DNA from 3 places in the Paenibacillus lutimineralis genome. Region 1 is predicted to be linked to each of the others. Evidence: riboswitches for the same ligand, from Rfam matches in the RefSeq annotation. Region 1 holds a riboswitch; each other region holds the start of a gene.
What was found. Region 1 has a riboswitch for cyclic di-AMP ahead of EI981_RS11590 (3D domain-containing protein). Riboswitches for the same ligand answer to the same signal wherever they lie in the genome.
Positions count from the first base shown of each region.

Region 2: it holds a riboswitch for cyclic di-AMP, as region 1 does, so the genes downstream of both, EI981_RS21465 (KamA family radical SAM protein) here and EI981_RS11590 (3D domain-containing protein) in region 1, are expected to answer to the same signal.
Region 3: it holds a riboswitch for cyclic di-AMP, as region 1 does, so the genes downstream of both, EI981_RS16130 (hypothetical protein) here and EI981_RS11590 (3D domain-containing protein) in region 1, are expected to answer to the same signal.

Region 1 covers NZ_CP034346.1:2,724,376-2,734,852, reverse strand. Annotated here, with positions in the region: gene EI981_RS11635 (MarR family winged helix-turn-helix transcriptional regulator) at 56-466, shown strand; gene EI981_RS11630 (spermine/spermidine synthase domain-containing protein) at 741-1,409, shown strand; gene xerS (tyrosine recombinase XerS) at 1,416-2,495, shown strand; gene mobB (molybdopterin-guanine dinucleotide biosynthesis protein B) at 2,508-3,116, opposite strand; gene EI981_RS11615 (molybdopterin molybdotransferase MoeA) at 3,120-4,397, opposite strand; gene lpdD (prenylated flavin chaperone LpdD) at 4,414-4,740, opposite strand; gene EI981_RS11605 (dihydroorotate dehydrogenase) at 4,774-5,706, opposite strand; gene EI981_RS11600 (dihydroorotate dehydrogenase electron transfer subunit) at 5,703-6,398, opposite strand; gene EI981_RS11595 (polysaccharide deacetylase family protein) at 6,615-7,424, shown strand; gene EI981_RS11590 (3D domain-containing protein) at 7,505-8,194, opposite strand; cyclic di-AMP (ydaO/yuaA leader) riboswitch at 8,196-8,407, opposite strand; gene EI981_RS11585 (amino acid ABC transporter ATP-binding protein) at 8,603-9,325, opposite strand; gene EI981_RS11580 (amino acid ABC transporter permease) at 9,312-9,959, opposite strand; gene EI981_RS11575 (transporter substrate-binding domain-containing protein) at 10,077-10,477, opposite strand, start outside.
Region 2 covers NZ_CP034346.1:4,797,331-4,807,807, reverse strand. Annotated here, with positions in the region: gene cobT (nicotinate-nucleotide--dimethylbenzimidazole phosphoribosyltransferase) at 1-981, shown strand, start outside; gene cobU (bifunctional adenosylcobinamide kinase/adenosylcobinamide-phosphate guanylyltransferase) at 978-1,571, shown strand; gene cobS (adenosylcobinamide-GDP ribazoletransferase) at 1,568-2,374, shown strand; gene EI981_RS21470 (cobyric acid synthase) at 2,491-4,113, shown strand; cyclic di-AMP (ydaO/yuaA leader) riboswitch at 4,136-4,279, shown strand; gene EI981_RS21465 (KamA family radical SAM protein) at 4,451-5,590, shown strand; gene EI981_RS21460 (methyl-accepting chemotaxis protein) at 5,666-7,354, opposite strand; gene EI981_RS21455 (queuosine precursor transporter) at 7,696-8,397, shown strand; gene EI981_RS21450 (M24 family metallopeptidase) at 8,477-9,565, opposite strand; gene EI981_RS21445 (DUF3949 domain-containing protein) at 9,717-9,983, opposite strand; gene EI981_RS21440 (MDR family MFS transporter) at 10,213-10,477, shown strand, end outside.
Region 3 covers NZ_CP034346.1:3,659,294-3,669,770, forward strand. Annotated here, with positions in the region: gene kdpA (potassium-transporting ATPase subunit KdpA) at 1-1,179, opposite strand, end outside; gene EI981_RS16130 (hypothetical protein) at 1,230-1,637, opposite strand; cyclic di-AMP (ydaO/yuaA leader) riboswitch at 1,754-1,951, opposite strand; cyclic di-AMP (ydaO/yuaA leader) riboswitch at 2,056-2,295, opposite strand; gene EI981_RS16135 (MerR family transcriptional regulator) at 2,582-3,397, shown strand; gene EI981_RS16140 (MFS transporter) at 3,430-4,632, shown strand; gene EI981_RS16145 (metal-dependent hydrolase) at 4,723-5,421, shown strand; gene EI981_RS16150 (MFS transporter) at 5,750-6,973, opposite strand; gene EI981_RS16155 (TVP38/TMEM64 family protein) at 7,031-7,639, opposite strand; gene EI981_RS16160 (GNAT family N-acetyltransferase) at 7,718-8,224, opposite strand; gene EI981_RS16165 (DinB family protein) at 8,262-8,738, opposite strand; gene EI981_RS16170 (antibiotic biosynthesis monooxygenase family protein) at 8,762-9,061, opposite strand; gene EI981_RS16175 (ABC transporter ATP-binding protein) at 9,304-10,101, opposite strand; gene EI981_RS16180 (ABC transporter permease) at 10,101-10,477, opposite strand, start outside.

The sequences.
Region 1 (10,477 bases):
TAGTATTAATTGGTGGACATACTACAGCTTGTATAATTATTTGAGGTGAGTCGAAGTGAACAATCATAATCTCGATAAAATTGAGCTTGAACTTGCAATCTTATATCGCAGAATTACTAACCGTAAGCACGAGGTGCTTGACCGTTCAGCCTATATCTTAATTCATCAAATTATGGCGCATGGCAAAGCCGGGGTAAAGACTTTGGCAGATGAGTTTCATCTCGATATATCGACCGTCAGCAGACAGGTATCTTCGTTAGAGGAGAAAGGCTATGTATTGCGTACTCCTGATCCGTCTGATGGTAGAGCTTATTTTCTGGAGGTCACCGAACTAGGGCAGCAGAAATTTCAAGAGGCAAGAACTGCGCGGCAGGAACGGATCGGTAATCTACTGAAGGATTGGAGCAATGAAGAAGCAGAGCAATTCGGCGCTCTCTTGCAAAAGCTCAACCGAACCTTTAATTGAAAGAGCCTTTTTCTTCTACTGGATTTGCAACTGCACCTTTTTTACGATTGGTGTTAGAGCTAAAATTATATAAAATTTGCATTATTGCTCGAAGGAACAAGGTTCGTTTTTGGTTCTTTCTATTATGAATTTTTCATATGATGTAATTTTATAATAAATGAGATTTGTTGATATTTTCGAGCAGTATTCGTGTACAATAGTAAGTAGGCTCTAAAGAGCTATAACGGCTGATTCTAATCACCATCACCATACTTTTAGCAAAGGAGATGCGCTCATGAACTATAGCGACTATCCTGCTGAGATTATCGAGCGGGCGATGACACCCCGAGGCGAAATCCAGCTTCAACGTAGGGGAAATGATTACGAAATCATCAGCAATGGCACATTTCTCATGGCAACCTACAACGGGGAATCAGAACGCCTGCTTGTGCGCAGTGCTTTACAATATGTCTCACAGCCTCATCATGTATTGATTGGCGGACTTGGCGTTGGATTCTCCCTACAGGAGGCCCTGCTTGACCCTCGTGCAGAACAAGTTACCGTCGTAGAAATCGAGCAGAAGATTATTGCGTGGAATGAGATGGAACTGGCAGATGTGTCTGATCGGGCATTGGAGCACCCCAAGACCAGAATCATTCACACAGATCTCATCGAGTGGATTGAAGCGACAGATGAGCAATTCGATCTAATCTGTCTGGACATTGACAACGGCCCGGATTGGAAAGTGTTCGAGCAGAATCATTCTCTTTACCACGAGAACAGCTTCTGTAAACTGCATAAGCTGCTTCAGCCCGGTGGTTGCATTACTTTCTGGAGCGCCACCGCTTCGCCCGAATTTGCGGAGCGAATGAAGCAATATTTTGGCAACGTCGAGGTGCTTACGGTTGAGCAGTCCCGTGGGGAACCGGATTACATATTTCTCTCACGCAAGCTGGAGGTGTAATTACAAATGAATGTACAAAAAGTGGTCGATCGCAAAAAGTTGGACGAACGGGTAGTTCACATGCCTTGGTTCGTACAGCAATTCATTGATTATAAGCTGCCAGATCTCTCCCCCTCCACCCTGCTGGAGTATATAAGAGATTACGAACAATTTTTTGGCTGGCTTCGTGCCGAAGGATTATCTGTAGCTGAACATAACGCCGGGGTCACTCTGCTGGAGCTAGAAACCTTGCGAATGGAGAGTGTCGTTGGATATCGTCTGCATTTAACGACCCGAACAGAGGGTACGAACTCAAAGATCACAGTCTCGCGCAAAATGTCCTCCCTCCGCTCTCTATTTCATTATCTAAGTCAAATCGCCGAGGATGAGGACTTCTACCCGTTGCTGAAGCGTAATATTATGGCCAAGGTGGAGATAAAACGAATCCATAAACCGAAGGATACCGCGGCCAAGCTGAAGGGGAAAATTCTTGAAGAAGATGAGCTCATCGAATTCATTAGCTACATTGCCGAAGGATATGGACATGACATCGAGAATAATAAACAGGCGCTCTATGCCCACGAGCATAATAAAGAACGGGATGCCTGTATTGCCAGCCTCATTCTAAATTCCGGACTTCGGGTGTCCGAGGTCGTTAATCTGAATGTGAATGATCTTGATCTGAACAATAAATTGCTCTACGTATACCGCAAAGGGAATAATGACGAGACCTTCAAGACCCCGGTCTATTTCCGTGAACAGTCTAAAGACGACCTCGTCCATTATTTGACGTTGCGAGAGACAAGATATCGGACCCCGAAACGGGAAAAAGCCCTCTTCGTCGCTCTGCCCAACGGTCAGACCGAAGGCAAGCGAATGACGAAGAGAGCCATTCAAGCGATGATTATCAAGTATGCCAAACGCTTTGGCAAGCCTTATCTGACTGTACATAAGCTTCGCCATTCGTTTGCTACCGATTACTATTTGCAAAATGACATATATAAGACAAAGGAGCAGCTTGGCCATGCCTCGACCGAGACGACCGAGGTATATGCCCACTTGACCGACAAGACGATGTCCGAGGCGATTGAGCGGCGAGCAGAGTAGTTCACCGTCTATTTAGCAAAGGGCGGTTAGCCCCGCTTCGCTTAGGATCCAGGCAGCTATTTTCTCAATCTCATCTGCTGCAAAATGAACGACAGGCGCGGCGGTGAAATCTCCTTCTAACAAGGCTTGTCCAGCCCCTGCCGATTGCGACGGATTGTGCTCCGCCCTTTCGGTCAGGGGGACTCCATTCGCCGCTTTTCCATTCTCTACCGTCTCTGTTTCCCTCACTACACAGGCCTTCACCTGATTCAGCTCCTGCAGCAGTATCCGATCCTCGCCGCTGCGAAGCATCACAATCTTCGGAAATACTTCTTGCTTGTGACCCTCCACTAAGATCAGATCATAACCGCCGAAGCGCTCAATTAATTCCTTTAATGGCGTCTCCTGTTCTTCTATCAACGCCGTCTGGTAAGGAGAAGTGATCGCGATTGCCACTGCACCATGTTGGCGATAAGCGTACGTATCCGTCCCACTATGATCCATCTCAAAGCCATGAGCATCATGCTTAATCACCGCTACTCGCAAATTCATACTGCTGAACAAGGACAGCACTCTACCGATCAGCGTCGTCTTTCCGCTGTCCTTATAACCGACGATTTGGATGACGAACGGCTTACTCATGGTTCACCATCCCCCGCCAGGCAGCTTCAGCACCTTAACCCGCTGTCCAGCCTGAACCCCGGTTGTCGTTGGTGGTATAACGATCAGCACATCGCTGTCCTTGATCGTGACCATTACGGACGACTCATCAAGTAAGGCTGGATAAGCGATAACCTTCCCGGAGGAAAGATCCAACCTTCCTCTTACGAACCGAGTGAAGTTGTTAATTTTCATATAATCGCTACCCAGCTCAGCGCAGATCTCTGCCAGAAATGGCTTCTCTCGGCCAAGCATCCCGCCAAGCAGCGGGCGTACAAATAGCTCGAAGCCGACGAAGCAAGCACCAGGATTACCGGAAAGCGCGAATAGCAGCTTCCCGTTCTTAACTGCCGCTGTTGTCACACTGCCCGGACGCATCGTCACTTTGTTGAACAGCATTTCTACATCCGGCCCCTTGACCAGATCAGCCATAATGTCATAATCGCCGACGGACACTCCACCGGTCGTTATCACAATATCATAGTCGGTCAAAGCCTGCTCGATGATCCGCCGGGCCTTGTCCAATTGATCGGGAATCGCTTCAAGCAGATGAGGTTCCCCTCCCGCTTCAATGATCTGACTCGCCAGCATATAGGTATTGCTATTGCGGATCTTGCCATCCTGCAGCGGCTCATCCACCTCTAGTAGCTCAGAGCCGGTAGAGAGAACAGCGACCCGTGGACGCTTCATCACAGGAACCGAGGCCAGGCCGAAGGTAGCCAGTACCGAGATCTCGCCAGCCGACAGCTTGCGTCCCTTTTCTAGAAGCCTATCCTCTGCGGAAATTTCAAAGCCGACCGGAGTAATATTTAGACCTGACGAAATCGGCCGTTTTAGCTTAATATAAGTTCGTCCATCCTGAATCTCTTGCTCCGTCATCTCTAGCATAACAACCGCATCAGCTTCATCGGGCACCTTTGCACCAGTCATAATCCGCGCCGCTGTGCCAGGAACAATAGGAACGGAAGGCAGACTGCCGCAAGGGATGTTATCCACTACTTGTAGCAGAACTGGCTCTTCAGCATGGCAATACTCTGTGTCGCTGCTCTTGACCGCATAGCCGTCCATGCCCGAACGGCGGAAGAACGGATATGGATGTGGTGCAACTACATCCTCAGCCAGAATCCTTCCCATCGATTCAGCAAGCTTCACTTGCTCTGTTCCGCTCGGAACGATGAATGGCATGACACGGGCTTGGGCCGCTTCGACGGATACGGCCTGGCGACGGAATTTATCTTCGTTTGTTTCTGCTGTGTTATTCATGTCTCTTTTCCCCTTCCTATACGGAACAGGAGCTGAGATAATCGCCCAACACAGCTTCCGTACGATCCGACACTTCGGCAATTTCAGCCTTGCTTAAGTGATCATAATGAATGCCCATGACGACGGTCACGGTACATTTCAATCTCCGGGCTGCCTCCCTTGCCATATTGACAGTCAAGACATGTTCTTTATGCCCCGGTACTGCGGAGGTCTCAACCTCTATATTTTCACCATTCCAATAAGCCGTTGAAGCAGCCCCTATATGTTCGACCCCACCGGTAACCAAGATCACTAGATCGCGCCCTATGGGAACGGCCTGCAATTTAATGTCTTCAAACGCCATTTTCCAACCCCCTATGAACATCCTTCCCCCATTTTATAGGATGCCACGGATTTCGTCCAAGGTGGAAATGTTCTCAGCGATCATGAATTGCTCCACTTGATCAAGCAAGTCCTCTCCAGCCCGCAAATTCATGAAGTTATAGGTTCCAACCTGAGTAACTGCCGCACCGGCCATAATGAATTCGATAATATCTGTTCCGCTGCAAATTCCGCCCATTCCCATCACCGGGATCGATACAGCCTTGCTCACCTGATGCACCATGCGCAGAGCGATCGGCTTGATCGCAGGTCCAGATAAACCGGCATAGAGATTGTTGAATACGCTGCCGCGTTTGTATATATCGATCTTCATCGCCGAGAAAGTATTCACGAGGGATACACCATCTGCCCCTTCCTGCTCACACATGACAGCCATGCCGACAATATCCTCCGCGTTCGGGGACAATTTGATGACCAGCGGCAGCGAAGTCGCAGCACGTACCTTCCTGACGACCTCACGTGCCGTCTCCGTCTGGATGCCATAAGCCATCCCACCCGCTTTGACATTTGGACAGGAAATGTTGAGTTCGATCATCTCGACAGCCGGGTTACCACCAAGCTCCCTTCGCTTCGCATCCGCTTCGATCAGTTCAGCTCCCTCCACATAGTCCTGGATCGTATTCCCACCCAGATTCACGATGCGAACCAGATCGAGCTGCTCCCAGCGCGGACACTCTTCACGTAGGAAGGCTTCGACTCCCGGATTCTCCAGACCGACACTGTTCAGCAATCCGGACGGTGTCTCATAGACTCTTATTCCATCATTGCCGGCCTTCGGATGCAGAGTCAGCCCTTTGCCAGAAATTCCACCAAGGCGATTCACATCATAGATAGCCCCATACTCCTGTCCAAATCCGAAAGTACCGGAGGCCATGACGATGGGATTCTTAAAAGTCAGCTTACCGAAAGAACATGACAAATCGATCATTCAAATACAACCTCCTCTGCCGGAAATACAGGACCATCCGTACATGCCTTCTTCCGTTTGTCTTTACATTTCACACTGCATACCAGACAGGCTCCAACTCCGCAAGCCATCCGGTTCTCAAGCGATACATATACTTTAGCGCGTCCGGATGATGCTTGTTGCTTGCGCTGCACAGCGTGCAGCATCGGATGCGGTCCGCAGGCAATGATCGTATCATAATCTTCAAAATCGAGATCATCGAGAATCACACCGCCCACATTGACATGTGTCTGTCCAGCCGACGCTGCGCGGAATTCTTCCACCATATAAGGCTCGCGACTGAAGCCGAGATACACATCGGCACTCGGAACCTGGCGCAGGGCATAATAAAACGGGGCAATCCCGATTCCCCCGCCAATAAATGCCGTCTTGCCTTCCGGAGCTTCAAATCCATTCCCGAACGGACCATCCAGCTTCACCTGATCTCCTTGCTTCAATTTTGAGAATGCGGTCGTTCCCTCACCGACGACGAGATAAAGAAATTCAATCCGTCCAGGCGTAATATCGAAAATACTCAGCGGCCTGGACAGCAGCGGATAATTGTCCCATGCGCGAATCATGTAAAACTGGCCCATCTTACCGTCGAATTGACCAGCAACGGCCAGACGAAAAACTCCTGGTGCTACTTCCTCATTGGATATGACTTCCGTCAAATTGTTCAGTCCCCTTTCTATAGACGCCTGCTTGATTTTATGCACTTCATCTAAAGATGCAATTTTTCTTATCAATCAGTCTGTGACAAACATCACTTCAATACTTTTTGAGACCCGAGTAAAGCGCTTACCCTAAAAATTAATCATTCCCTCATATTTTTCAATAATAATGGGCATACCAGATCATGACATTTATTTTGGAGAAGAGGTAATGCTATGTCCACAAAACTCAAACACTGGATGATCGTCTGTACCATCCTGCTCATGTTGTTTCCAAGCTCTGGAAGCATTGAAGCCAAACGGTCGTCACCGGGTGCACCGGGTACGGAGGACACGGCACCTACATCCACTGAGACCAGTGAAAAGCCGCTTAATCTAGCCGAGCTGCAGCGTAAGTATTCCGAGACTTTTGTATTCCGTGGTCCCCGGGTGAAGCAGGTCGCCCTTACGTTCGACGATGTGCCAGACCCCCGATTCACGCCACAAGTGCTGAAAATACTGAAGCGTGAAGGTGTCAAAGCTACATTCTTCGTCGTTGGCAGCCGGGCAAAGAAACATCCTGATCTCGTTCGGAAAATCCACCTTGATGGTCATATTATCGGCAACCACTCCTATACTCACAATCAATTCAAGAAGCACTCGATGCAGGAATTCCAATCCGAAATATTGCGAACTGAGAAGGTGATTCAGAATATCGTTGGCTATCGTCCGAAGTTGATTCGGCCTCCATACGGTGATATTAATGAAGCCCAGGTTCGTTGGGCAAAGCGGCATAGCTATAGAGTTGTGAATTGGAACGTCGATTCCCTGGATTGGAAGGGGCTCGACAAGAATGAGGTCAAACAGAATGTGCTTGAGACGGTTGGCCCCGGATCGATCGTTCTCCAGCATGCTGGAGGCGGCTCGGGCTCCAACCTGAGCGGCACGATCGAAGCTCTTCCTGAGATTATTGAGCAGCTCAAATCCAAAGGGTATCAATTCGTTAATGTAGCCGATATGCTGCAAACCAAGAAAAATAAATTGTAACAGTAATAGGGCCCCACCGGAACAGCTAGCTGTCCGGTACGGCCCTATAATAATTCACGCACTATTAATCTATTAGTTTACTATTTCAATACAAATAACTTAACATCCTGGTAGCCAAACTGATTCACAAATGAGGTGCTGCCTGGAATGAAAATATCAATTCGGTTGCCCTTAATGGCGCCACCAATATCCGTTGCTGTCGCTACAAATGCTTTCTTAGGCAGACCTTCATGATCATGGCCGGTTACAAGTACCTTAGTACCGAGAGGAATGATTTTCGGGTCAACTGCAATCGTTCCAAGTTTAAGCGCATTGCCATAATAATCTACAGCCCCGTATCCACCATTCTCGCTTGGTGCAGAAGAATAAGCTGTCGCCTTTACATTCATTGTCTTGGAATAATTAAAGCTCTTGCCCCAAGCCTCTACCACCTTCTGATCGGCAAATACGCTGAGCGTAGGTAAAATAGCTGCGTTGCCCGTAGACTCGGTCTTCACTTCCAGAGCAGACATCGTATTGCTCTTATCATCAGGGATTGTGATGCTAAGACCTTCATATATATTCGTTGCCTTGACGGAAGGATTCGCTGTCATCAGCTTATCCATAGGCACTCCATACTGCTTCGACAGTGTATAGAATGTATCTCCTTCCTTCGCTGTATGTAACGAGTCAGCCAGCGCAGGAACGGATGTCATCGCTCCAAATAATCCAGCAGAAATAAATGCTGTCTTCATAATACGCTTGAATGTCCATGTATGTTGTTTCTTCATGTTGTCCTCCTTTTATGCGCCTGCGGAGTTAGTTGTCGGATTCGGGAAAAGGAAGTTTCCCTACGCAAGAATAGTAACAATAGTTAAATTTTTGTTACTATTTCAACCACGCTTCACCCCAAGATAGCCAATTTGTCATGACTCAATTCCAAATCAGCCTTTCGTTAAATCGTCCCCCGCACTTGTTCTAGTAAGTTTCGGCTCATTGAATATATCACAACTTTGTAACCAATAGCTCATGTAATTGTTACCATTTGCGCACAAAGCCTGATATGACACGGTATTTTTTAAGATTAATAATGACAAGATCGAGTAATATGTATGCTATAAAATCGGTACTCATAGCAAAAACACCGCGCACTGGAAACAGTGTGCGGTGTCAAACAAATCGATATGGTTATAAGAAAGTTAGAGTACTTTGCTCAGGAATTCCTTCGTCCGCTGCTCCTTAGGCGCACCAAATACCTGCTGTGGCGAGCCTTGCTCCAGTACCTGACCCTGATCCATAAAGATGATGCGATCGCCAACCTCGCGGGCAAAGCCCATTTCATGCGTAACGATCACCATCGTCATTCCTTTGTCGGCCAGCTTCTTCATGACATCGAGCACCTCTCCGACCATTTCGGGGTCAAGCGCGGAGGTCGGTTCATCGAACAGCATCACATGCGGCTCCATAGCCAGCGCTCTGGCAATCGCAATCCGCTGCTTCTGTCCACCAGACAATTGCGAAGGATAGGCATCCCGCTTATCCTGTAGACCGACGGTCTGCAACAGATCCATCGCTACGGCTTCTGCCTTGTTCTTCTCCATCTTCTTCACGCGTATAGGCGCAAGTGTGATGTTGTCGAGCACCGTCTTATGTGGAAACAGGTTAAACTGCTGGAACACCATCCCCATCTTCTGACGAGTCATATTAATGTTATGCCCACGTGCAGTAATCGATTCGCCTTCGAACAGAATCTCTCCTTCAGATGGGGTCTCCAGCATGTTAAGACAACGCAGGAACGTACTTTTCCCCGATCCGCTCGGACCGATTACAACGACAACCTCCCCTTGCGAGATCTCAAGGTCTATCCCCTTCAAAATGTGGAGATGGCCGAATTTTTTATGCAAATTTTTAACGGTTATCACTGGCCTTCAACTTCCTTTCGAACACACCTAAAACCCGAGATAGTGTGAATGTCAGAATAAAGTAAATCACTGCAACGATCAGATACGGTGTCATCCCGTTATACGTAATGCCAACGACTGAGCCGGATTGGAAGATCAACTCGGTCACACCGATAATGGAGACGATAGAGGACTCTTTTATAATCGTTATGAATTCATTGCCGATGGCCGGAAGCACCGATTTTATCGCCTGCGGAATAATGATGAAGCGCAGCGACATTCCCTGCGACATCCCGAGCGATCGCGCCGCCTCCCCTTGTCCACGGTCTACACCTTGAATACCTGCACGGAAGATTTCCGCCAAATAAGCCGAGCTATTGATTGACAATGTAATCGCACCCGATTGAATCGGAGTAAAATTAACGCCGAATAATTGCGAGAAGCCGTAATGAATAATCAACAGTTGTACCATCATCGGCGTTCCACGCAGGAACTCCACCCAAGCGTGGCCGATGAAACGGACGATTTTTAAGGGCGACATCCGCACCAAGGCAACCACAAGCCCGAGAATAAAACCGCAGATGACACCGATCGCAGCCAGCAAGAGCGTATACTGCACACCGGTGAAGAAGTAATCGCGGTAATCCCAAAACATCGTAAAAAACTTCATAACCAGATCATTCCTCCAATTTCATCAGAAAACTTGCTAAAAAGCAGAAAATAGCGAAGCTTCTCCGCTATTTTCTAGAGCAATTCCTTAAAGATGCAACGCCTATTTCTCAGCCAATTCACTGGCCTCAACAATAAACTTATCGATACTTCCATCTTCCATGAGACGAGTCAAAGTAGCATTAACCTTATCAAGAAGCTCCTTATTGCCTTTCTTTACAGCGACGATGTATCCATCATCCTCTACCGGCGGCTGAGCTTCGGAAATCGTCAGACCTTCGATATTACTTACATACGATTCAGCCACAGGGCCCTCAATAATCGCTACGTCTACACGGCCTGTTTTTAGCTGCATCATAATATCTTGAGTTTTACCCAGGGAAGTAATCTTGGCATCCTTGATCGTCTTGGCGATATCCTCCTGGATCGAACTCTTCTGGACACCGATCTTCTTGCCTACCAATGCATCCATCGTCTTGTAGTTGCCTTCTTCTCCGGAACGAG
Region 2 (10,477 bases), 2.1 Mb from region 1:
CCGGGGAGTCTCGGGAAGCTGGAGAATCTGGCCGTGAAGCTAGCAGGAATAACAGGGAATGTACATCCCGATTTATCTAAGCGTTCTGTCATTGTCATGGCTGCTGATCATGGTGTGTGCGAGGAAGGCATCAGTGCTTTTCCAGCGGAGGTAACGCCGCAGATGGTACATAACTTCCTGGCCGGCGGTGCAGCAGTGAATGTACTGGCTCGTCAAGCCGGAGCCGAAGTGATGTGCGTGGACATCGGAGTAAATGCCGAGTTGTCGCACCCGGAGCTCGTCATGAAGAAGATCCGCTATGGAACAGCGAACATGGCCAAAGGTCCGGCGATGAGCCGTGAGGAAGCGGAAGCGGCCGTGCTGGCGGGAATCGATACGGTGAAGGGTGCAGTAGCAAATGGATCAAGACTGTTCGTGACTGGCGAAATGGGGATCGGTAATACTACGGCCAGTGCGGCAGTTATGAGCGTGTTGACCGGAAAATCACCGCAGGAATGCGTTGGTCGAGGAACGGGTCTCAATGACGAACGCCTTCAGCATAAGATTGCTATCGTGCAGAAGGCAATTGATGTTAACCAGCCGAATGTGAACGATCCGCTGGATGTATTATCCAAGGTCGGCGGACTTGAAATTGCCGGCTTGACTGGGGTGATCCTGGCTGCTGCTGCTCACCATTGTCCGGTCGTAATTGACGGGTTTATCTCTAGTGCAGCAGCATTAATCGCGCAACGCCTTGCACCAGAAACTGCGCATTATATGATCGCCTCGCATGCCTCGCATGAACAGGGGCATGAGCAGCTGCTCGGTGAGCTAGGACTTGCCCCGATGCTGCATCTGGACATGCGGCTAGGTGAAGGCACTGGCGGCGTACTGGCGCTGCATCTGATCGATGCGATCTGCCGCGTAATGTCGGAAATGGCGACCTTTGAGAGTGCCGGAGTCTCTACAGGAGAAGGGGCTGGTCCGGAGGCAACCGTATGATCATTACGGTGACCGGTGGGGCGCGGAGCGGTAAGAGCTCTTTTGCCGAGAAATGGTGTATGAAGCATACGGGGCGAGGGATTTATATTGCTACGGCGCAAGCATTCGACGATGAGATGCGTGAGCGGATCAGGCTGCACCAGAGTGTCCGCGTGGACAGCGGTTTCCCTTGGGAGACGAAGGAAGAGCCGCTGCGGCTTGCCGCGCTGTTAAGCGAGCTGGCTCAGTCGAACAATCGTATATCTTCCTCTATCGAGGAGCCTGTGGCAGACGAACCTGTTGTACTGGTGGATTGTCTCACATTATGGCTCTCTAATGTTTTGCTCGCGTCCGGCGATGGGCCGGAGGCGGAGCCGCAAGTATTGGATGAGATCGAACGATTAGCTGCTGTCGTCTCAGCCTATTCCGGTAATTTGGTACTGGTGACGAATGAGGTCGGGGATGGCATCGTGCCTGAATACCGTCTGGGTCGAGTCTACCGGGATTTAGCTGGAATCATGAATCGCAAAATGGCTGAGATTTCACAGCAAGTGTTTCTCGTCACTGCGGGAATTCCAATTGAACTTAAGAGCAGGGAGTATCGATTATGAGACAAAAAGGACGGCCAATTTTGGCCGCTTTTCAATTTCTATCGCGGTTTCCGGTGCGGGCCGAGCTTGATTTTACGCCGGAGTTGCTGAAGAGGAGCGCCAAATATTATCCGCTCGTCGGTGCAGCGATTGGCATTGTTATTTGGATCATTGCGGTGGTGGCCAGCCTGGGGCTGCCTGTACTGCCGGTCTCGGTTATTCTGCTAATCGCTTGGGTCTGGCTGACTGGCGGATTACATCTGGATGGCTGGATGGATTCTGCGGATGCGTTCCTGAGCTATCGTCCCCGTGAGAAAATGCTGGAGATTATGAAGGACAGCCGAGTTGGGGCGATGGGTGTGTTAGCCTGTGTGCTGCTGCTGCTCTTTAAAATGTCGCTGCTTGCTACACTCCTAAGCCGCGGACTGTATGTATCTGGAGCGGCAATGATGACGGCTCCTGTGTGGAGCCGTTGGTTCATGTCGCTGGCTATGCGTCATTGGCCGACCGCGCGCGGGGGGGAAGGACTGGCCGGACGATTCCGGGGACAGAGCGGCAAGGATACGCTGCTTGCGACTTTACTGGCCCTTGTGCTATCGGCTGGACTGCTGCTGCTTGCCGCTGTGCCAGAGTGGGGAGATATGAATATTATCATCCCTATGGTCTATTATGTTCTTGCCCCTCTATTAGCTTGGGGAGTCGGTTCCTGGATGGCGAGCCGGATGAATGCAAGGCTGGGCGGCTTGACGGGGGATACCTATGGCGCGATCAATGAAGGGCTGGAAGCGGTACTGCTACTGCTCGCCTGCTTGCTTTTTCAATGAGTGAAGTGGAGGTTTGTTCGATGAGGCAAGAAGATTTATTAAGAGAGCAAGTTGATATAACGGAAAAAGATACAAAGAGGAATTGCGTAGACTCCAGCAATCGAGGCGCTGTGCTGATGCTGCAGGGTACGGCTTCTGATGTCGGCAAGAGTGTCATCGTGACTGCCTTATGCCGAATTTTCGTTCAAGACGGAATCAGAACAGCTCCCTATAAATCACAGAATATGGCGCTTAATTCTTATGTCACCGCCGATGGTCGGGAGATTGGGCGCGCCCAGGGAGTGCAGGCTGAGGCCTGTGGAATCGAGGCGTCGACGGATATGAATCCCGTCCTGATTAAGCCGACAGGAGATATGCACTCGCAGATCGTCGTTCACGGCAAGCCTTATCAGCATCTGAGCGCGATGAAATATCGTGAGGAGTTCCTGCCTGTGGCCCAACCGATCGTGATGGAGGCACTGAACCGACTGAGGGATGAATATGACCTCGTTGTACTGGAAGGTGCGGGAAGTCCGGCGGAGATCAATTTGAAGCAGCGCGATATCGTCAATATGAATCTGGCTGGGTGGGCGGAAGCTCCGGTCATTTTGGTGGGCGATATCGATCGCGGCGGGGTGTTTGCGTTTCTGGTCGGGACGCTCGAATTGCTGGAGCCCGAAGAGAGGGCCAGGGTGAAGGGCTTCATCATCAATAAATTCAGAGGCGATCTGGAGCTGCTTCGGCCAGGGCTGGATTGGTTGGAACAGCGGACAGGCATTCCCGTGCTCGGCGTGCTGCCCTTCCTGCCGGATATGGAGATCGAGGCCGAGGATTCAGTTATTCTCGACTCCTACGCTTCGATGCCTAAGCAGGGCCGTGATATTGATATTGCCGTTATTCGTTATCCCCGTATTTCCAATTTTACTGACTTCGACATGCTGGATGCAGAGCCGGACGTGTCTGTGCGTTATGTCCAGCGAGCAGCGGAGCTAGGAGAGCCGGATGTAATCATCCTGCCAGGCTCCAAGGATACGATTAGCGACTTGGCATTTCTGCGAGAACAGGGGCTGGACGGAGCGATTGAGCAGTATATGGAGAGCAGCACTCATTCGCAACTGGTCGGTATTTGTGGCGGATATCAGATGCTTGGCGATGTACTCCTTGATCCAGAGGCCGTTGAATCTGGCAAAGTGAATCAATCCCGTGGACTTGGCTGGCTGCCGCTGAGGACGACGTTTCTTCCTGGAAAAAAGACAATCCGCACCGCAGGACATGTTCTACCTGATGCCCCCCTCCACCTTTATTCGACGGAGCCTATTATCCCCGTTGGTGGCTACGAAATTCATTCCGGGGAGACGGTATACTCAAGCCAAGCTGGTTGTGTGTTAGAGTCATCTAACTCAGATACCGTAGTGAACTCAAACGATGTGACAAGAAGCACTGCTAGTAGGGAGAAAGAGGCAACTTCCTTATTCCTAGTTCAAAGCGTTGATGGAGAGGAACGAATGGAGGGAGTCTGTCGTATTGATGGGCGAGTGTTCGGTACGTATTTGCACGGTCTATTCAATAGTGATAGCTATCGCAGGGCTTGGTTGGATGGAATTAGACAAGCCAAGGGGCTGGAGCCTCTGGCTACGACATTCTCCGCCGCCGTAAGGCGAGAGATTGCGTTTGACCGACTTGCCGATCATGTAAGAGGGCATCTGGATATGGATCAAATATATGAGATTGCAGACCTTCCAAAGAATCCTCAGTTTTGACATACGCTTACATTTGTAATACGATGAATATACGCTTAATTTTCGAATGGTAAAGTCGAAAAGCGGGGGAACCATTTTTTGGGGCGAATCGTTGTGCATAGTACACGTAGGGAACCATCTTTCCCGAGTCCGTCAGCTAACCTCGTCAGCAGTGGATGGGTCATCATTTATACTGCTCTGCAATGACCCTGCTACGGGTCTTTTTGTGTTTATGGATCTTTTTATAATGACCCGTTATTACTCGGCATGTGATGCCTTGCGCTGCACTGTCATCTTTGGTTTCCGTGCTTCTTCTTTACGAATCGGCGTGTTGTAGAGATAAAGGAGGAGATGGTGTATGGCAAGCCCGAAGTACATTACAAATATCGATAGGGTGACGCAGTTGTCTCAAATGGAACGGGATCAACTTCGTCCGATTACTGACAAATTCGTGTTCCGGGCGAATGATTATTATTTGAATCTGATTGACTGGGACGATCCTAATGACCCGATTCGTAAGCTGGTTATTCCGAATACCGGGGAATTGCGGGAATATGGGCGCTGGGATGCTTCTGACGAGGATACGAATTATGTCGTACCTGGCTGTCAGCATAAGTATCGGACAACGGCGCTTCTGATCGTCTCTGAGGTATGTGGTGCTTATTGCCGCTACTGCTTCCGTAAGCGGTTGTTCCGCAATGATGTGAAGGAAGCGATGGCCGATGTAACACCGGGGATTGAATATATCTCCAGACATTCTGAGATCAACAATGTGTTATTGACGGGCGGGGATAGTCTGATTCTCGCAACTACCAAGCTGCGCACTATCCTCGAACGGCTGCGGTCGATCGATCATGTGAAGATCATCCGACTTGGCTCGAAAATCCCTGTCTTTAATCCGATGCGGATCTATGAGGATCCTGATCTATTGCAGTTGATCTCTGAATTTTCCTCAGCGGAGAAGCGCATTTATGTGATGGCGCATATTAATCATCCGCGGGAGATTACGGCGGAAGCGCGCAAATGCTTCGAGGCACTACATAAGGCTGGAGCCATTGTCGTGAATCAGACGCCGATCCTGAAGGGGATCAATGATGACGAGAAGGTGCTTGGGGAACTGCTCGACAAATTGTCCTGGGCAGGTGTAACACCTTATTATTTCTTCATCAACCGTCCGGTCGCCGGCAATTCCGATTTTGTTATTCCGCTGCAGCGGGCATATGAACTGGTGGAAGGGGCTAAGGCCCGTACTTCCGGCTTAGGCAAGCGCGTTCGCTTATCAATGAGCCATACATCCGGTAAAATCGAAATATTAGCGATCGAGAACGGAATGGCGTATTTGAAGTATCATCAGTCCCGTGATGATGAGTATGGGAAGTTCATGATGCTTGAATGTCCAGAAGATGCAGCCTGGTTTGATGATCTTCCTGGCAATGAGTCGTATTGGAAGAGACCCGAGAAGAAATTGGCCGAGGTCGTCTCGGTGAATGAATTATAAGAAGAATTGATTCTTTTAACACGGAAGAACCGCCGGAATCCCATTTCCGGCGGTTCTTCTTATGATCTATCCCTCTTAAACTTTGAATTTATTTATAGCCTCTCTCAAGGAAAGAGCATGATGATGGAGCTGTTCAATGGCTCCGACATGGTTCTTCATTTCTTCGATTTGCCGGCTGGTGTTGTTGGAGATTTCTTCGATGCTGAGAAGAGATTTTCCGGTAATATTGGCCGATTCTTCAACAGAGGCAGTTACTTCTTCCGTGCTGGCCGAGATTTCCTCGGTTGCCGCTGAGACGGATTGAACGCTGGAGTTAATCTCCGAGATCAGCTCGGTCAAATGGCTGAACGCCTGCTCTGCCTGATTCACTTGCTCCGTACCAGAACCAATCTCATTAGTGGCACGCTGCATCGTCTGCATTGAGCTTACAGTCTCTTCCTGAATGCTTAACAAGTTTTCGCTGATCTTCGTTGTGGCATCCTTCGTCTGTTCAGCAAGCAGGCGAATTTCTTCGGCGACGACGGAGAAGCCTTTGCCATGCTCTCCAGCCCGTGCTGCTTCAATTGCCGCATTCAGAGCCAAAATATGAACCTGTTTCGTAATACTTGTGATCAGGTCTACGACCTGAATGATGGATGAAGCACGTTCGTTCAAAGTTGAAATATGCGTGAGCAATGCTGCTGCGGCCTGCTCAACAAGTTGCATCTGACGGGTCGCCGACTTGGCCAGCTCATTCCCGTTGTCAGCCTCATCTGAAGCTTCACCAATGCGTTCTGTCACTTCAGCGGAGGAACCGGCGATATGCTGGATCCCTAGTGAGATCTCTTCCATTGCTCGGGCATTCTCTGCGGCCGCTCCGGCGATTACGGTGCTGCCTTTCTCAATTTTCTGCATCGAGTTGCCGGAATGCTCGATCAACTGCTGGAAGGTGTTCACAGACTGATAAATCTGATCGGAGCCTTGGATCACGCCATGGGAGCTATTTTGAACCTTGGTAATCATTTCTTTTAGCTCGGTAATCATCGTTTGGAAGCTGGCCGAGAGCTCAGCAATCTCATCATGTCCCGTAATGGTAATCTGTTGAGTTAAATCTCCTTGTGCCATTTGCCTAGTTACTGTAGCCAATTTCTTAATCGGCTTGATGATCCGTCTGCTGTTCACATAAGCTGCGATCAGAGCTAGGACAATGACAATGGCAGCGATTACGATTCCGGTCCATAAAATCTGATCTTCCTTCTGCTTGATAAAGTTCGCGTCCATACCTACAGCTAGAACAGCTGTGCTTCCAGACAGGCGGATATATGCAGTTTTGTGCACGCCATATTGATCACTGTACAGGTCGCTAACGCTCAGTTTGCCAGGATCTTTCATCTTCATCGCTTCCTGGATATCAAGCTCGTCCCCAACCTTCATGATCGAATCTTGATTAATTCCAATCACGATTGCCTTATCTTCTTTGACATCAAGAATATAGGCGGTATGCAGATGGAATTCCTCAACCTTCTTGCTGAGATAGGACTCTACAGCAAAGCGCGAATTTTCATTTCCTTTAATAAGCTGGAGGGCTTGTGAATTATCAAGTCCTTTGTATATGTCCCTGGAGCTTGTATGCAGAACCTCATCGAATTGAGGCAGTACATTGTCGTCAATAATGCTCATAGCAATAAGGTAGAAGCTTGTACTGAATAAAATGGATGACAGGATCGTGATGACCGCAAAAGTCAGCATAAATTTGCGACCAATGGAATGTTTGAATTTTCGCATTATATCCCCCTGAGTTTCTATTAATCTAGTTCTTTATTCCTGTTTATGTAGTTCAATTGGAAAAAAAGACATATAAAAGTATTGTAAGACAAAATGAAACGTTTAAACAATGATATTATTTATTTTTTTGATGATAGCGATTTCATTGTTTCGAGAAAGTGAATTTTGACCATTTCTTGGTCAATTCTATTGATTAAAAACGAACTTTTTGCACAACCTCTATAATGGAAGAAATAATAGGGTGGCAACTTGCGAAAAGCTATGTTATCGTAGAAAATGCTGATTTGAAAATCAGCCGCGGTTCGTAACCATCCCGCGTAACCAAAACTAGGAGGCGTGTTATGTTTAACTTTTTCTGGGGCCTTATATATATGCTCATAAATCTCACCTTCTTCCTGATCTGTTATCGCTGGTTCGGCAAGAAGGGATTATATGCCTGGATCGGGGTTGCCACGGTCATCGCCAATATTCAAGTCGTTAAGACGATTGATATGTTCGGCATTGTGATGACACTTGGCAATACGATGTATGTAAGCCTATATTTGACGAGTGATTTGCTGAATGAGAAGTATGGGCGTCAAGAGGCCAAAAAGGCGGTATGGTTCGGGTTCTTCACGCTGATTATGACAACGATTCTTATGCAGATGGTTCTTGTGTTCCAGCCGCAGCCAGGTGATCTGGCGCAAGATTCGCTTAAGACGATCTTCGGGTTAATGCCAAGATTGGCGCTGGGTAGTTTGACCGCTTATTTCATCAGTCAGTTTCTCGATGTCCGCCTGTATTCTTGGATTCGCCGTTTCTATCCTTTGCGCAATCAGCTCTGGATTCGAAACAACGGAAGTACGATGATCAGTTCCTTTGTCGATACGATGATCTTCTGTTCGATTGCCTTCATTGGTAAATACAGCTTCGACGTATGGCTCGAAATCCTGTTCACTACGTATATTATAAAATTTGCACTAACTGCGGTGGGTACGCCTTTTCTGTACATTGCGCGTAACTTCCATCCAGACGGTGAGCCGGAACTCGATCAAGTGAAATAAATCAAAAACCTCCAGGGCCGCATTCGCGCGCGTCTTGGAGGTTTTGTTGTTGATAGAGCACAGTTCTTGCTTTTGTAGATTAGTCAATAAAAGTGAGCTGCTTCGGAAATTGAGTCAGCACATCAACGCCGGATTCGGTAACAAGCACATCGTCTTCAATCCGGACGCCGGCGATACCGGGAACATAGATACCTGGCTCGACGGTAAATACATTGCCAGCTGAGAGCGTAAGTTCATTCAATCCATGAACGGATGGGAATTCATGAACATCGATGCCGAGCCCATGACCAAGGCGATGCAGGAAATACTCCCCGTAACCAGCCTCGGTAATTAAATCTCGGGCAGCTTTATCGATCGAGGCGAAAGTGACGCCAGGACGAATCTGGGCAATTGCCACTTCATTAGCGGCAAGTACAGTATTGTAGATCCGGGTCTGTTCGTCCGTGATATTTCCATAGGCGAAGGTACGAGTAATATCCGATGCGTAGCCGTCTGCGTAGACCCCGATATCGAACATGACCAGATCGCCACGACGCAGCTGTCTTTTGCCTGGAACTCCGTGTGGCAGTGCGGCATTCTCACCGAATAATACCATCGAATCGAAGGAAGGACCGTCTGCTCCCAGCTTGCGAATCTGGTATTCAACCTCAGCTACCAATTCATTCTCGGACACGCCTTCCTTCACCTGCTTGAGCGCCGCCTGCAATACTTGCTCGATCAGGGAAATGGCGTGGCGCAGCTTGCCGACTTCCTCAGGAGATTTATGCATCCGCAGCTCCCGAAGCCAAGGACCTACATCGAAGCTTGCCGAGAAGGAGAGGGCTTCTAGCAACGCTTCATAGCGCGCCATGGACAGGTTTTCTTTCTCGAGACCCAATGTACCGATCTTACCTTGTACCTTTGCCGCTAATATTTGATAAGGATTATCGGTATCTTGATGCGTGATAATGTCGGTAATATCCGACGCCGCCCGGGCGGCTTCTTCATCGAGGGCGGGGACGAGCATGAAAGGCTCATGGCCAGTCTGTAACACGGCTCCCAGGAATCTCTCATGGGGGTCGCTCAGAAAGCCCGTTAAGTAATATACATGTTTGGGATCAGTAATAAGCATGGTATCAATCCCGGATTGCTTCATATTTTGTTCAAGTCCGGACCATTTAACATTCATAGTTGTAATACTTCCTTTCTCAGATAACTATTCAATATTATTATAGGCTAATTGAGTCGTTGACGATAGTTCGATGAATGGCGGGCTCTTGCAGCAAAAAAAGAAGATGCCCAGGATAGTATCCCAAGCATCTTTATTAAATATCTAATTATTAAGCAGGTGTTCCGTCCTTCCTGAACACCCGTACAATTCTGTGGATGAGCGCGGCAACTGCTGCGGTAGGCCAGAAACTCTGCATACTAAAATGCAGCTGCTCCTCCTCGAAGGACATTTTCTCATAATAAGCACTTTGCTCTTCACTGCTTTTATGCTTCTTCTTGCGAAGTTCGCCAATGTATTGGTATTGAATGACAACCATGAAAATAAAATAAGCACCAAGACAACTACCGACAATCGTCCAGATAATCCAGTTTTCCATAGCTGATCCCTCCTAATTTCATCTTAACATAATTAGCAAATATTACAATGTTATTGCACATTTTAGGAGATGAGTGGAGGTGTGGTGGAGAGTCCGATATAGTTCTAATGGATCATGATTTTGGTTATAAGGATTGACAAAAAATGTTTGAGAGTTATTTACATTTGTTGCATTCCTACATACAATGAGATTGTTATTCAAATTTAAGTTATTGGGAGGTTGCAAAGTGATCGCTGAGAGAAAGGACAAGACCAAGTTCATATTGTTCGGCTTGCTGCTCGGCATACTAATGTCAGCCATGGACAATACGATCGTAACAACGGCGATGGGAACGATCGTCTCCGAGCTAGGCGGGATGGATCAGTTCGTATGGGTCACCTCCGCATATATGGTAGCAGTTATGGCAGGGACGCCGATCTTCGGCAAGCTGTCCGATATGTACGGACGGAAACGGTTTTTTATCTTTGGTATCGTGACGTTTATTCTCGGTTCAG
Region 3 (10,477 bases), 930 kb from region 1:
AATAAATACACCGAGTATGGCGTACATCACCATGTTCATAAGTCCGACGCCCTTCCCACCGAAGACAACGTTCAACATCATCTGGGATAGAGCTGCCAAGCCGCCGAGCGGAGTAAGCGAATCATGCATATTGTTGACGCTCCCCGTAGTCGCGGCGGTGGTAATCGCCGTAAAAAGTGCCGAGCCCGTAACCCCGAAACGAACCTCTTTGCCCTCCATATTTCCTTGCGTGACGTCTATCCCAAGCGTATGAAAGAGCGGGTTCCCGGCCTTCTCGCTGAAATAGACCAAAGACAGAAATGCAAGGAACAAGACCATCATCGCTGAGAAAATAACCCAACCCTGCTTCTTATTGCGCGCGAATAAACCGAATGTATAAGGTAATGACGCGCTGATCACCCACATTGACCACATCTCAATTGCATTCGTCAACCCGCTTGGGTTCTCGAACGGATGGGATGAATTGGCTCCAAAGAATCCACCACCGTTCGTGCCCAAATGCTTAATGGATTCCAGCGAGGCCACCGGTCCAAGCGAGATTCGCTGTACAGTCCCTTCCAGCGTGTTCACTGCCGTGGTAGGCTGCAAGGTCTGCGGAACCTGGAGCGCGACCAGTAGCAGCGTCACGATCAGAGAAGCAGGCAGAAGAATACGGACAATCGCCTTCACAAAATCCTCAAAGAAATTCCCCAGCAGTTGGCCTCTTCCTGTAATTCCGCGGATAAAAGCGATAGCGGCGCATAACCCCGTAGCGGCTGATGTGAACATCATCATTGTGATTACAGCCATTTGCGAGAAATAGCTAAGCCCTGTCTCCCCGCTATAATGCTGCAGATTCGTGTTGGTCATGAAGCTGATTACCGTATTGAATGCCAGTGTCGGCTCCATGCTGCCGCTTCCTTCGGGATTCCATGGGAACCACTGCTGCAGACTGAGAAGTAGAAAACTGATTGTCATCAATACCACATTCGTTGCCAGCAGACTGATCACATATTTCTTCCAATCCATCCCTTCGCGCCGCCTATAGCCGGCTATGTTGAAAATAAACCGCTCCATTGCTCCGAAGATGCGATCACTTCGATTCGGTACATTTGAGAAAACATGATATATATAAGTTCCAACCGGCTTCACCAGCAACAATATGACGCCAATCACAATGAACATTTGTAAATAATCCATAACACACTCACCCCATCTGGAATCCTACTTAATGATTTTTTAGCTCTAGCTTATTGCTCAAGCTTTGCTGCAAGCAGAAATCCAACCTCTCCGCTTACGGAATGAATGACATAAGAAGCTCCTAACCCTTTGTAAATCATGCGCGGATTTCTATTCGGAGTGATAATGAAAATCTGATCACGCGTCCATCTCCGACAGATTTGCAAATAGCGACAGGTTAATGTCATGCTCATTTCAAAAATATAACAGCGTCCGATCGGAAACGGCGGGACGATCCAGCTCTGCTCGTCATCCGTCTTGATGCGCAGTACATGTCTTACGCCCAGTTTATGAAGGACTTCTTCCTCCTTCTTGTTGTTCACCAGGACCGCAAAATTACGCTTCGCCGCGATCAGCAGCAAAATAAACTTCAGTCCAACCGGATTCGGTGCTGCTACTAGAACAAACTCTTCCTCCACTTGAGAACACCCTCCTCGAATTTGCAGAGGACAACACAAAAGAAGCCGCAGGAAAGATAGTAACCTTCCCCGCGGCTTAATGAGTGGTCTTAGACCCACTACCCGACCTTTGGTGGTTGCCTCTTCCTAGACGCTTACGAGGTTAGCTGACGGATTCGGGCGCGGAAGTCGCCCTACCTTGGAGAATACGTTTATCCTCCAAGCGATTCACCCCATGGAACTAAGGTTTAGAAGCCCGCAGATCGGGCATCACTCAGTACCGTTGGTTCCCCCGCTGCTGTCATATTCACGACAGCATTCAGCGAATTTTAATTGATGTTGCATTGTATTTTAGTTCATTTTTCAAATTAGAGCGCAAAAAACCACAGAGGCAAACGGTCCTCTGTGGCCGAATTCGTTGCGGCTCGCAGTCACCTTTCCTCTCTCATACCCACGCTGACGAAGTTAGCTGACGGATTCGGGCGGTGAGAGTCGCCCTACCTGAGAAGAGTCCATGGTCTCTTCCTCAGGATTCACCCCTGTCCGAATGGCCTGTGTTGGCTCTCACACCAGCCCTGGCCATTCAGACGATGAGCAAGCTGCGTTGATCATCACACAGCAAGCTCTTGTTGGTTCCCCCGTTCTCTGGAACATCCCAGAGATTAAGCGATCGGAATTGCTTAATATTGATTATGGATTGAATCATACCGCTGCAAGGTTTGACTGTAAAGCCAACTTCCCGGCAAAAAAGGCGATTAATTTAAAGGAATACGAAAATATACCGCTTACATTGATGCAACACTCTCTAATTTTCGCTATAGCTCATTTCTACTCTTGATTTTAAATTCTTTTATAAGGCTCCCACAGATTATAGTAACCGACCTCTTGACTCTCCCCTTTACTGGAACGTTATACTCGGTAAGCAAGTGCAAGCCTATTTAAATTACCTGCAGGGATGTGTAGCCATGTTCAAAATCAGTGAATTCTCAAAAATCAGCCAAGTATCCGTCAAGACGCTTCGTTACTACGATCAGTTGAATCTACTCAAGCCGGACTTCACGGACAAACATACGGGTTATCGGTATTATTCAGCGGATCAAATGCTCCAATTGAATCGGATTTTGGCATATAAAGAGCTTGGCTTCTCATTGGATCAAATCCGTCAAATGCTAGACGAGCAAATTCCGATCGAACAAATCAGAGGCATGTTCCGGGTGAAGCAGAATGAGATTCTGTCTATTCTGGACAGAGAACAAGCCCGGCTTGCTCGGATCAAAGATCGGCTCAGCTTCATTGAGAATGAAGGCACAAACTTGACCAGACACGATGTTATTTTAAAAGAAGTCGAGCCTCAGCTCGTGATGTCTTACCGTCAGAGAGCTTCGCTAAGCCAGATTCCCGAACTGTTCAGGCAGCTTGATTCCCAGCTTTCCAGTTCCGCTCCGTCTTCTTTAACGCAGATGGTACTCTGGCACGGCTGTGATGAATGTGATGACGATATTGATATTGAAGTCGCACGCGTGCTCCCGCAGGAACTGACGAGTCGTCCTCCATTTATCGTAAAGCAGCTTCCCCAAGTTCTGCTAATGGCTACGCTTGTACATCATTGCCGCACAACAGCACCTTGCACAGCCAGTACGGAATTGGCTCTATGGATCGAACGTAATGGATACCGGATGATAGAAAATGAGCCTCGGCGAGAGATCTGTCTTCCTCATGACAAATCAATCGACCCGGAAGCCTATATAGCTGAAGTTCAAATTGCCGTCGTTAAAGCTTGAAATCGAAAGAAGCTTATCAGAAAGGGGTTCATATGACAAAGTATCATAAACGTTTGGTTTTGAATTTATTTGTACTTACCTTCGTATTGGGAACGAGTGAATTTGTTATTGTCGGACTGTTGAGCGAAGTAGCTGCGGGGCTCCATATCGGGATTTCAACCGCAGGAAGCTTAGTATCGGTCTTTGCGATCACTTTTGCGATCGGTACGCCAATCCTGACGGCCGTGTTCAGCAGGTTTGCTAAATACCCGCTTATGTTATCCTTGATTACCATCTTTATTGCCGGAAATATAATGACAGCACTTGCCGACTCTTACGAGCTTCTCCTAGTGTCCAGAATGATCACTGCGCTTGTAACCGGGGTGCTGATCGCCCTTGCCATGTCAGTGGCCAGCGAGAGCGTACCGTTGGAGAAGAGAGGATCCGCTGTCGCTATCATTTTTGCCGGATTTACCATCGCAAGCGTCGTTGGGGTGCCCCTTGGCACTTTAATCGGACAACAATACGGCTGGCATATGGTCTTTTGGTTCACCGCTTTATTAGGCGTCATATCATTGATCGCAAGCTCTGCAACGATTCCCAAAGCACTCCAAGGAAATCGTAGTTCATTGCAAAAACAACTCGGTCTATTTGCTAATTCTCGCATTATCATTGCGTTTTTTATTCCGGCTTGCAGCATCGCAGCTACTTATACTGTATACACCTACCTGACCCCGATTTTACAGGATGTAATGGCTGTTCCTACACCATATATTAGTCTGGTATTTTTGCTCTACGGCGTGGTATCCATTTTCAGCACGTTCATCGGCGGTAAGTTGGCGGCAAACAATGGCATCAGTAAGCTGCGGTTCGTATTTCTGGCACAGGCCATCATTCTTGCTTCACTCTATCTGTCTTCCCGTTCGCTCGTGGCAGGTTTAATCAGCATTTCTTTGATAGCTTTGCTGGTATACACGATGAATTCCACCATGCAGCTGTATTTCATCGATCTGGCCGATAGGCACTCACCAACTGCCAGAGATTTGGCTTCGTCGTTAACGCCTGTGTCCGTCAATGTAGGCATCGCCCTCGGTTCGACCCTCGGCGGCTTCGTTACCACAAGCAGTCGATTGATCGATGTGTCTTGGACCGGCGGACTAGTGGCGATTGCCGCAGCCGTTTTGGCCGGGATTAGCTACCGCCTGGATCATAATAGCTCACAGTTATGCAATGATCCAGCAGGTGCAAAATGTTAAAACTACAGCTGATAACCTAAAAAATTTTACTCATGTCTCTCCTTCGTTATAATAGAGTTAGTTCATTATTCTGCCAAAGGAGCGATATTCGTGAAACTAACGTATCTCGGACATTCATGCGTATATTTAGATACTGGCGATTACCGTCTGATCATTGACCCATTCTTGACCGGAAATCCTAAAGCAGCTGCTGTGGCTGAAGATATCGATGTCGATTATATCCTGCTTACCCATGGGCACTCGGACCATATTGGGGATGCTGAGGCGATAGCCAGAAGAACTGGAGCCACCATCGTAGCTATCGTTGAACTGGCTGACTTCTTTGAGCAGAGAGGGCTTAAGGCGACAGGAATGAATCTGGGAGGTTCGTACAACTTCCCGTTTGGCAAGCTGACCTTCACTCCGGCTCTCCACAGTTCTTCCGTTGAAGTGAACGGAACGAATGTCTACCTGGGGGTTGCCGCAGGCATTGTACTTAACATCAACGGTTTCACCGTATATCATTGCGGCGATACCGCATTGTTCAGCGATATGAAGCTAATCGGAAGCAAGCATAAGATCGATCTCGCTTTCATCCCAATCGGCGATTTCTTCACAATGGGACCGGAAGATGCCCTGCTCGCTGCCGAATGGATCGGTGCCAAGCATGTGGTCCCCGTTCACTACGATACATTTGGCATCATCAAGCAGGACGGAACACAATTCGCCCACCAATTGCAAAAGCTTGGCATATCCGGCCATGCCCTGCTGCCAGGCGAAAGCCTCGATAAAACGCAGTTGGAGCGTTAATTGGCCTATCTCGTCTCACTAACCGACCGCTCAAAGCGGGCAAAATAAAAAAGCTGCCTATAAGCAGCTTTTTTATTTCTAACGAAACTACAGACCGTTATTTTCTCGAAAAAAAACCGGTAAATTATATCTAACGAAACAGCATATCGTTATTTGGGCGAAATGCTGCCTAAAAGGGTTGATTTGGGTTCAATAGCGATACCCCGTTTCGTTAAAAATCTCAGCGACCTAAATTGAAGCAAATAACGATACCACGTTTCGTTAGGATTCCCAAAATAGCGGAATCACGCGTTTCGTTAGCGCTCCCTTGGACAGACACAGGTACTTGCTAGTCCAAAAGTTCCTTTCCTTTCGTCTCGGTACCAAGCCATAGAACGGCAATCGCGCCGATCAGAACGGTGACAAAGAACAGCCAGAAGATCGAGCTGATCGGTACTTCTCGGGCTACGAGCCAGCCAACCAGGAACGGAGCGATCACCCCGCCAACTCGGCCGAAGGAAGCAGCGAAGCCAACACCTGTCGACCGAACCTTCGTCGGATACAGCTCCGGCGTATAGGCATACATACCTCCCCACGCCCCCAAGTTAAAGAAGGATAAGCAAATTCCCGAGGCAATCAGCATCCCTTCCGTCGTAGCGCTACCGAACCAGGCTGCGCTTGCAGCAGTAAGTACCAGATACAAGACTAATACAAACTTCCTACCGAACTTCTCTATGAAGTAAGCAGCTGTGAAATAACCCGGCAATTGAGCCAGTGTCATAATTAACACATATTCAAAGCTCTTGACGAGACTGAAGCCCTTCAGAACCATGACCGAAGGCAGCCACAGGAACATCCCATAATATGAGAAGACTACAGTAAACCATAGGATCCAGAGCATGATCGTCGAGCGTCGATGAGGAGCTGACCATACAGATTGCAGCTTCTCTCTTACTGAAAATCTCTGTCTCATTGTATTAGATTGCGCGACAAACCGCGGCGGGTCCTCAATGGACCGACGTAAATATAGGGCGTACAAGACCGGTACACCACTAATGACAAAAGCCGTCCGCCATCCGTAATCCGGGATAACATAATAAGCGATCAGCGCTGACAGAATCCAGCCGATGGCCCAGAAGCTCTCAAGCAGAACTACTGCCCGCCCCCGATCCTTGGCTGGAACAGATTCCGATACCAAAGTTGATGCTACAGGCAACTCACCGCCAAGTCCAAAGCCTGCGATAAAGCGAAGCACGCACAGCATGGCAAATCCAGTGGCAGCGGCGGACAAACCGCTCGCCACAGCAAAGATGACCAGCGTCCAGAGCAGAACTGCTTTACGGCCGAATTTGTCGGCCATCAGGCCAGCCAGAGCGGCACCGAACACCATTCCGATCGAGTTAATACTTGTAAACAAGCCTGTTTGCTGCGGGGTCAGTCCCCAGTCCACCGCCAAAGCAGCGGCGATAAATGATATAATCCCGACATCCATCGCGTCGAACATCCAACTGAAGCCGGCGCTAAATAACAGCTTCCTCGTCTTCGGCTTCGCCGCCATATTCGTTACACTCATTGTGCCACCCCATTCTCCACTCATATCTCTATTTTATTTTTATATTTCTACATGCGGTTATGCCGTCATGCTGCGGTCGTGCTTGATCATATTCCGGTTTCTGAACCAGAAGATGACGGTAAGGGCAACCAGAAAAATAATATAACTGAATATTAACTTACGAAGATCTGTGTCCGGAAATACGACCGATGCGCTTAATATTCCATACAGCCATATCCCGGACAGATTACCGACCATATTTGACCATGTATACGATGATAGCTTCATATTAGATATAGCCGACATGAACGAGATCAAATTGTTAGGCATAATCGGCAGGGTACGCAGAAATATTACTGCCCATACACCATACCGTTCCAGGCCTCTTTGCCATTTCTCATATTTTTGTAGCTTATGCAGCCATTTGCGGTTGAACCAGTCAGCGAATAAATAGCCGCATAGTAAATATACGATCATCCCAGCTGCCGTTCCGGCGATCCAGCTGGCGATAAGTCCATCTGCGATCCCCAATACGGAGATATGCAGCATGACAATAGTCGCAAACGGGAATATGCCAATCGTTCCTTGTAGAAGCGCCAGCGGAATCGTAATGATCAGTATAGAAAAACCGCCCAGCTGTGTGGCATCAATCAGCCAACTCGTCCATTGTTCTATCCATTCACTCAAGCGATTTCTTCTCCATTCTCACTCCTCGGGCCAAGAAGCGTAATAATATCACTCTACGGTGAGAATTCTCTTATAGCCCTAGTGTTCAATTCTTCTTCCTAAAATAACAAGATCGCGCTCAATCCCATCCAGATTAGCAACACGCGGCAGGCAAGCCCACTGCTCGAACCCAAACTTCCCTAACAGGGAGAGACTCGGCGTGTTATGAGCAAATACAAAACCAAGCAGCGTATTAACCGCAATTTGCGGACAGAAATCGATCGCCCGCTTAAGCAGCAAACTGCCTAGGCCCTTACCACGACATTCTGCTGAAATATAGATACTGATCTCCGCTGTCGCCAGATAAGCTGGTCGACCATAGAAAGATTGGAGGCTAAGCCATGCGACGATTCTTCTCCCATCCTTGAGCACCCATAGCGGTCTAAAGTCTGGGCCATGCTCTTCAAACCATGATAGACGGCTAGCTACAGTGATCGGCTCCAAATCAGCCGTGACCATCCGTCCAGCAATCGTCTCATTATATATTTCTACAATACGGTCCAGATCTTCAAGGACTGCATCTTCAATTACATATTGTTCATGCATCTGAGTACCTCTCCTAGTTCTGCAAGTCTGGCTGTAATCAACCTTGTACCGTCTTCTTGAACTGTTTAATGATGCCGAAGTGCATCCCTTCATGGTACAGACTGAAGCTTAGCAAGGATCCGATGCGATCCATCGTGAAGCCTGAGCTAGTCGTGAAAGGCTGTATCGTAGGTTCATTTAAGCGCCCAGTCAATAATCTTCTGATCTCTAACGGCTGCTCGCCTGCGATTCGACACACCTCCGCGAAATCAGGTCCTTGACCCGTCCATTCCAGCGGCGATGTACCGTTAGCGAACCATTTCGGATATTGTTCCGGAAGTCCCGAGGGAAGTCCTGCCAGGAGAAAGGCAAAGCGGTCCTGTACGAAGGCAATATGCCCCAGATTCCACAGAATATGATTGCGGAACCCTTCAGGGATCGTCCGCACTTCTTCCTCTGTTAACCCCTGTACCATTTTTAGAGTTTGGCTTCTTATAAATTCAATCTGATCAAAAATGACTTCATTCGAACTCATGCTCATTACCTCCATCGATGTCTTCACATCTCTAATTTAATCTGAACGTAGTGCTCAACCAATGGAAAGGGGTCATAGTAATGGTGCAGTAATTCCTTCCACTCTTCGTATTGAGGAGATTGTCTGAACCCAACCTCATGATCGGTAATCGAACGCCACTTAACGAGTAAAATGTACTTATTTTCGGTCTCTACGCATTTATGTAGCTCATGTCCCAAATATCCACGCATTTGAGAAATGATCTTCGATGCCTGCCGGAAGCTGCTCTCAAAGTCATTAATCGTGCCCGGTTTCACCTGCAGATGGGCTACTTCAAGTATCATTGTTACCATCCCCTCCGTTTTCCTGATTATAGCATGGCATCCTGGCATAATGAATCGGATTTTTCCAATTGCCCTATTATAAGAAAACCTCTAACCCGTTCAATCAAGAACAGCTACTTCACTTATTAATTCCTATATCTAGAAAGGGAAAAGGACCCGCAGACCCGCTTCAATAGCGGAACTGAAGGTCCTTATAACATATATACTTTTCCCTTGCACAGGTCTACGGATTGCCCTATCCTCTAGGAGCTGAGTACGACCCGATCATCGCTCAGCTTATGACCGCTAATCTGTTCGAACTCTCCAAGCAGGCCCTCGATCGTCAGTTGCTGCTTCTCCTGCTCGTGAATATCGAGGATGATGCGGCCCCCATCCATCATAATTAGCCGATTGCCAAGGCGAATCGCCTGTTCCATGTTGTGCGTGACCATCAGGGTGGTGAGCTTCAGCTCGCTGACGATATTCTGCGTGAGCTGGGTTACCAGCTCTGCCCGTGCTGGGTCCAATGCCGCGGTATGCTCGTCAAGCAGCAGGATCTGCGGCTCAGTAAATGTAGCCATGAGCAGACTGAGCGCCTGACGTTCACCACCGGACAGCGTTCCTACCTTGGCGCGCAGTCGATTCTCTAGACCGATGCCAAGCTTACGAAGCTGCTCTTTGAACAGTTCTCTTCGCCCGGAGTTAATCCCAATCGATAGCCCACGACGCTTGCCGCGCGAGTATGCCATCGCCAGATTCTCCTCGATTGTCATATGCGGAGCAGTCCCGGCCATCGGGTCCTGGAAGACGCGGCCGACCCAACGGCTGCGCTTATGTTCGGACAAATCCGTAATGTCATTGCCGTCAATATGAACCGTACCGGAATCCGGCTTTAGCGTACCCGAGATCATGTTCATCAACGTTGATTTGCCGGCGCCGTTACTGCCGATCACGGTCACGAAATCCCCTGGCTTCAGCTGCAGATTCACGTTAATTAGCGCGATCTTCTCATCGACGGAACCTGGATGGAATAGTTTGGATAATTGTGTAATCTGCAGCATTATAGTCCACCTCCCAAACTTCTCTGCTCAGCGTCGGAGACAAGTTCCAACGAGCGCTTACGCGCGAGTGCCTTCTGCTTCCATGATCTGCGTACCGTCGGTAGAACCAAGGCGATGATGACGATCAATGCCGTGATCACCTTCAGATCGGTCTGCTCCAGCCACTCGATCCGCAGCGCTAGAGCGACAACCAGACGATAGACAATGGAGCCAAGCACGACGGCCAGCGTGGCAAAGAACACACTACGAGCTCCGAATATCGCTTCTCCGATAATTACGGAGGCCAGCCCGATAACAATCATTCCGATTCCGGCGGAGATATCAGCAAATTGCGACTGCTGGGCAATTAACGCACCAGACAATGCAACAAGTCCAT